Linked DNA regions of Geothrix sp. 21YS21S-2. The protein of the gene in region 1 interacts with the protein of each later gene in a pairwise test. Links are inferred from orthologs where the notes say so. Each region holds a gene or a part of one and is shown in the gene's direction. Other genes may lie near its edges.

Evidence for each region.
Region 2: the proteins of RAH40_RS19885 (region 1) and RAH40_RS17865 interact in binary tests that used the Escherichia coli proteins (3 or more experiments, as listed by UniProt). The link is inferred for Geothrix sp. 21YS21S-2 from one-to-one orthologs.

The regions. Positions count from the first base shown.
Region 1 is NZ_CP132910.1:4,505,471-4,508,773, reverse strand. Bases 296-3,287 are described here. They hold RAH40_RS19885 (aminopeptidase P family protein), read left to right. Parts: upstream 296-1,102; coding sequence 1,103-2,473; downstream 2,474-3,287. Other genes in these bases: RAH40_RS19875 (glycyl-radical enzyme activating protein), read left to right, coding at 3,138-3,287; RAH40_RS19880 (GntR family transcriptional regulator), read left to right, coding at 2,476-3,141; RAH40_RS19890 (hypothetical protein), read right to left, coding at 861-995; RAH40_RS19895 (LysR family transcriptional regulator), read right to left, coding at 296-788. Also shown: more of RAH40_RS19895, read right to left, coding at 1-295; more of RAH40_RS19875, read left to right, coding at 3,288-3,303.
Region 2 is NZ_CP132910.1:4,040,855-4,044,026, forward strand. The notes cover bases 299-3,159. They hold RAH40_RS17865 (aminoacyl-histidine dipeptidase), read left to right. Parts: upstream 299-920; coding sequence 921-2,399; downstream 2,400-3,159. Other genes in these bases: pyrR (bifunctional pyr operon transcriptional regulator/uracil phosphoribosyltransferase PyrR), read right to left, coding at 299-737; RAH40_RS17870 (hypothetical protein), read right to left, coding at 2,445-3,092; RAH40_RS17875 (response regulator), read right to left, coding at 3,097-3,159. Also shown: RAH40_RS17855 (aspartate carbamoyltransferase catalytic subunit), read right to left, coding at 1-189; more of pyrR, read right to left, coding at 192-298; more of RAH40_RS17875, read right to left, coding at 3,160-3,172. UniProt on the Escherichia coli protein: Dipeptidase with broad substrate specificity. Requires dipeptide substrates with an unblocked N-terminus and the amino group in the alpha or beta position.

The DNA.
Region 1 (3,303 bases):
GACTGGGACTTCATGCGCGGCGCGACGAGGCTGCCGTCCTTCAGCTCCCGCTCAAGACAGAGCCGGGGCAGGATGGCGATGCCGGCGCCGGCGGCGACGAAGCGCTTGATGGACTCGAGGCTGGGCAGCTCCATGGCGACCCGGAGCGCGACCCCTTCCTGTCCGAACTGGTAGTCCAGGCGCTTGCGGCTGGGCGAGGCGGCCGAGTGGGCCAGGAAGGCCTCCCCCGCCATCTGCTGGAAGCTCACCTGGCTGAAGCGCGCGAAGGGGTGCTGCGGGGGCACCGCCAGCACCAGGTCGTCCCGGAAGAGGGCCTGGGTCTCCAGGTCCCGGTGGCTGGGCGCATAGGAGAGGAAGCCGAAATCCAGGTCCTGGTCCAGGAGGGCCGTGGGGATCCCGGAGGCCGGACACTGCACCAGCTCGATCTTGGCGTGCGGGTGGTCCAGACGGAAGCCCTCGATGAGGGACGGCAGGAGGTAGTCGCACAGGAGCCCGTTGGCCGCAAGGCGGAGCACCCCGCGCTTGCCGTTGCGGCGCTCCGCCATGGTCTTGACCGCCCCGTCCCACAGGTGGAGCATGCGCCCGGCGTAGGACACCAGCGCCGAGCCGGCCCCCGTGAGCACCGCGCGCCGGGAGGTGCGGTCCAGGAGCTGCACCTCGAAGGTCTCCTCCAGGCGCCGGATGGCCTGGCTCACGGCGGGCTGGGAGCGGTTGAGCTTCTCGGCGACGCGGGAGAAGCTCCCCTCCTCGGCGAGGCACACCAGGATCTCGAGATCGGACAGGTTCATGGAGGACTCCAGAACGAAAAAGCCCCGCGACCTTTGGGGTGCGGGGCGGAAGGGGTGAACTGGTTCTGCTGGCTAGATGGCCCCCGCCCCGTGGTCAATAATTACGACCACCGACAGGTTGCTAAGGGCGAGGACGGTCCCGAGCGCGCGGACGCCGGCCAAACCGGCGTGGCCGGCGGCGGGGGCGAAGGTGCGGGACATGGTCATCATTGATTTCAACTAGAAACAGGGTGCAATGGCGATGTCAAGGGTTCCGTGCAGGGAGCGATTTGAAATCTGATATATTAGATATCAGCTTTCCTCTGGAGTCCCCCATGCCCGGTTCCCTTCCCTGCGCGGAGCGCCGCAACCGCCTCAAGGCGCAGATTCCCTCGGGCATCCTGCTCCTCCTCGGCAACGAGGAGAGCCCCATGAACTACGCCGACAACGCCTTCCCGTTCCGGCAGGACAGCACCTTCCTCTATTTCACGGGCGTGGACCGCCCGGGCTTCGCGGCCATCCTGGACCTGGACGAGGACCGCGCCACCCTGTTCGGGGACGACTGCACCCTGGACGACATCGTGTGGATGGGGCCCCAACCCCTGGTGCGGGACCTCGCCGACGCCGCCGGCATCGCCTTCACCGCCCCCGCAGCGGCCCTGAAGGAGCACCTCTGCCGGGCCCAGGCCTCCGGGCGTCCCGTGCACATCCTGCCTCCCTACCGGGCCGAACACCACCTGCGCCTCCTCGAGGGCCTGGGCCCCCGCGCCCCCCAGCCCTCGGCGGCCTTCATCCGCGCCGTGGCGGAACTGCGCATCCGGAAGTCCCCCGCCGAGGTCGAGGAGATCGAACGCGCCGTGGACACCTCGGTGCGCATGCACCTGGAGGCCATGGCCATGGCCCGCCCCGGCATGCGGGAGGCCGAGATCATGGGCCGCGTCACCGACATCGCCCTGGCCGCCGGCGGCGGGCTCTCCTTCCCCGTCATCGCCACCGTCCGGGGCGGCGTGCTGCACAACCACCACTACGGCAACACCCTGGAGAGCGGCCAGCTCTTCCTCCTGGACGCGGGCGCGGAGACGGCGGGCCACTACGCCGGGGACCTGTCCAGCACCTTCCCCGTGGACCGCGCGTTCACCGCGCGCCAGCGGGACATCCACGACCTGGTCCTCGGGGCCTTCCTGGCCGCGGAGGGGGCGCTGCGCCCGGGCATCGACTTCAGGGAGGTCCATCTCCTGGCCTGCCGGACCCTCGCGGCCGGCCTCAAGGACCTGGGACTGATGAAGGGAGACGTCGAGGACGCCGTGGACCAGGGGGCCCACGCCCTCTTCTTCCCCTGCGGGCTGGGGCACCTCATGGGCCTGGACGTGCACGACATGGAGAATCTGGGCGAAACCCTGGTGGGCTACGAGGGCCGGCCCCGCAGCACCCAGTTCGGCCTGAAGTCCCTGCGCCTGGCCCGGGAGCTCCAGGAGGGCTTCGTCCTCACGGTGGAGCCCGGCATCTACTTCATGCCCGAGCTGACGGAGCGCTGGCGCGCCGAGGGCCGCTTCAGGGACTTCATCGACTACGGCGCCCTGGAGGCCTACGCGGGCTTCGGCGGCCTGCGCATCGAGGAGGACTTCCTGGTGACCGCCACCGGAGCCCGCCGCCTGGGCCCGCCCAAGCCCCGCACCGCCCTCGAGATCGAAGCGGCCCGGGGGTGACCATGGCCATCGTCGCGAAGTCCCTGCGGGAACAGGTCTACGACCACCTGAAGGCCGAGCTCAAGTCGGGCGCGCTGACCAGCTCGGCCTTCCTGGACCTCAACCGCCTCGCCGCGGAACTGGGGGTGAGCCGGACCCCGCTGCGGGACGCCCTTATCCAGCTCGAGGCCGAGGAGTTCGTCACCATCTCCCCCCGCCGGGGGGTATCGGTGCGGGCCCTGGACGCCACGGACATCAAGGAGATCTACCAGCTGGTGGGGGCCCTGGAAGCCAGCGCCGTGCTGGCCTCGGCGCCCCTGGGCCCCGGGGACCTCGCCCGGCTCCGGGAGCTGGACCGGCTGGCCACCGCGGCCGTGGAAGCCGGGGACTGGCACGCCTACTACGCCCACAACTACGCGTTCCACGACTTCTTCCTGGAGCGCCAGGGGAACCGGCGCATCACCGCCCTGGTCCACCTGAAGAAGCAGCAGCTCTACGACTGGAGCCGGAAGTTCGAGCGGATCCACACCAGCTGGGAGAACAGCGGCCTGCGGGAGCACGAGGAGATGGTCGACCTCCTGGAAAAGGGCCGGTTCGAGGACGCGGCGGCCTACCTCCGGGACGTGCACTGGGGCTTCAAGGTGCAGGAGGCCTTCGTCAACCAGGTCTACTTCCAGGAGCGCGCGTGAAGGGACGGGTCTTCAACATCCAGCGTTTCTCCCTCCACGACGGCCCGGGCCTGCGCACCACCGTGTTCATGAAAGGCTGCCCCCTGGACTGCGCCTGGTGCCACAACCCCGAGAGCCAGTCCCCCTGCCGGGAGGCGGTGCTCCAGGAGGGCCTGTGCATCC
Region 2 (3,172 bases), 460 kb from region 1 along the record:
GCGCGTCGAGTTCTCGAAGAAGAGGTTCACGATCAGGCGCTTGCGCAGGGCGGGGACGATCTTGATCTCGGGGCGCTCGCAGACCTCCTCGAAGGCGCGGGCCTGGTCGAGGATGGCCGAGATGTCCTGGGGGCTCAGGGGCTCGATGCCCAGCAGGTGGCGGTGGGGGAAGCGGTAGGTCTGGGGCATGGCTAGTTCCGGCTCTCGAGGAGGACGGCGTCCTCGCCGTCCACGTCCTTCATGTGGACCGATACCCGGTTGGTCATGGCCACGTCCATCTTGATGCCCACGAACTCGGCCTGGATGGGCAGTTCGCGGCCGCCGCGGTCCACCAGCACCGCCAGCCACACCCGCTTGGGGCGGCCGTGGTCCAGCAGGGCGTCCAGCGCGGCCCGGATGGTGCGCCCGGTGAAGAGCACGTCGTCCACCAGGATCACGGAGCGGTCCTTGAGGCTGAAGGGGATCTCGGTGGGGCGGACGATGGGGCTTCCCGCCAGCTCCGAGAGGTCGTCCCGGTACAGGGCGATGTCCAGGACGCCCAGGGGGATCTCCTTCTGGAGGTTGGACTCCAGCATGGTCTTGAGGCGCTCGGCCAGGTACAGGCCCCGGGTGCGGATGCCCAGGAGGGCGATGGAGGCGTCGCTGCCGAACACGGCGGAGATCTCGCGGCACAGGCGCTGGAGATGGACCTCCATCTGCTTGGCGTCCAGCAGGCATGGGGCGTTCGCTTGGGGCATCGGGGGCTCCTGGGTGGTAGCTCGGGTTCCAGTGTATCGGAACTGCGGGGGGGCTCCGGTCCCGGGGAGGCGAAAAGGCGACGAAATGAGCTTGGTCACCGCCTTTGTTTGCTACCCTTTGGGGGAAATCGAATCAGCGGCGGACCGAAGGTCCCCAACGGACGCAACCCACGGAGGCAAGTCATGGAAAATGTCATGGAATCCAAGGCCCAGACGGACCTTGGCACCCTCGAACCCGCCGGCCTCTGGAAGTACTTCCTGGCCCTGTCGAAGATCCCCCGCGGCTCCAAGAACGAGGCCGCCGCCGCCCAGTGGGTGGCCGACCAGGCCCAGGCCCTGGGCTGCACCGTGGTCCGCGACGCCGTGGGCAACGTCATCATCAGCAAGAAGGCCGCCCCCGGACGCGAGGGCGCGCCCATGACGGCCCTCCAGGCCCACGTGGACATGGTCTGCGAGAAGAACGAGGCCACGAAGCACGACTTCCTCAAGGACCCCATCGCCCTGCGGCGGGACGGCGACCGCCTCCTGGCCACGGGCACCACCCTGGGCGCGGACAACGGCATCGGCGTGGCCGCCGCCCTGGCGGTGCTGGAATCGACCACCATCAAGCACGGCCCCCTGGAAGTGCTCGTGACCATCGACGAGGAGACCGGCCTCACCGGCGCCGGCGGCCTCGCGGAGGGGATCCTCAAGGCCCAGTACCTCCTGAACCTCGACAGCGAGGAGGAGGGGGACCTCACCATCGGCTGCGCCGGCGGCATCGACACCATGGCCACGAAGAAGGTCGCGCTGCGCCCCGCCACAGCGGGCAAGGCCCCCTTCCGCCTGAAGGTCCTCGGCCTCAAGGGCGGCCACTCCGGCGTGGAGATCCACCAGGGCCGCGGCAACGCGCTGCGCATCCTGGCCGGCGTCCTGTGGAGCCTGGCGCCCCGCTTCGGCCTGGAGCTGGCGTCGCTGGCCGGCGGCAACAAGCGCAACGCCATCCCCCGCGAGGCTTCCGCCGTCTTCTTCCTGGACCCGGCCCGCCTCGAGGAGTTCCAGGTGGCGGTCAAGGGGCTGGAGCAGGACTACCGCTCGGCCCTGGGCGCCTTCGATCCGGGCCTCGCCATGGCGGTGGAGCCCAGGGCCGACGCCCCGGCCCAGGTCATGGAGGACCGCGACGCCCGCGCTGTCGTGAACTTCCTCTACACCGTCGCCCACGGCGTCGAGTCCAACAGCCCCGACATCGAGGGCCTGGTGCAGACCTCCACGAACCTCGCCATCATCTCCACCACGGGCGACACCATCGAGATCTCCACCAGCCAGCGCAGCTCGATCGCCAGCGCCAAGATCGACATGGCCAACCGCATCTCGGCCTCCTGCGAGCTCGCGGGCTTCACCGCCAAGCGCGGCGACGGCTACCCGGGCTGGAAGCCCGATCCCAAGGCCGCCCTGGTCAAGGTGGTCAACGCCGTGCACGAGAAGACCTTCGGCAGGCCCATGGCCATCAAGGCCATCCACGCGGGCCTGGAGTGCGGCCTCATCGGCGAGAAGTACCCCGGCATGCAGATGGTCTCCTTCGGCCCCAGCATGTGGGACGTGCACACCCCCGACGAGAACGTGAGCATCGCCTCCGTGGGCAACTTCTGGACCCTGCTCGTGGCCGTGCTGGAAAACGTCTAGGACCGTCGGACCTGGAGAAAGGGCCGCCTCCGGGCGGCCCTTTTCCTAGGCGGTGATCAGCGCCCGGATCTCGTCGTTGCCGAACTCCGACGTGCACGCGATCAGCACGGCGCAGTGGCCGGGCTGGCTCGGGGGGAGCTCCACCTTGGTGAGGAACTGGCCTTCGGAGTCGGTGCGGCCGGTGGTGAGGGTGGTGGCCTTCTTGAGGCTGGAGATGAGGCGGATCGTCACGTCGGCGCCGGGCACGGGGTTCTGGCTCACGCAGAGACGGGCCCGGATGCGGATCTGGAACAGCTCCCCGAACTTCGGGAGCATGGGCTCGTCCAGCACCATCTCGAGGGTGTCGGTGTCGCCCTCCTGCTGGAGGTACTCCAGGATGGCCTGGTCCAGGGGCTTGTCGTTGAAGACGCTGCGCTCGGCGAGGAGGGGGTCGTTGGGCGTGGCGTCGTACTTGCCGTTCTTGATGTCCCGGATCACGGACTTGTGCTGGTCGTCCATGCGGGCCTGGATGCTGCTCTCCTGCAGGGGGAACTCGGCCAGCAGGTCCTCGTAGGTGCCCCGGTAGCTGTCCAGGATCTCGCCGCCCACGTAGATGAGGGTTTCGATCTTGGGGTTGGCCAGGCCCTTGTCCTCGGTCTGCACGTGGAAGATCCGGTTGCCGTGGCGGACGTCGGTGTTGTAGCCGGTGATCATCGGGTCAGTTCCGGTGGAGCCGGTCGGCCAGTTCGGGCATGACCTCCCAGGCGATCTCCCGGAGGGCCTGGTCGCCCAGC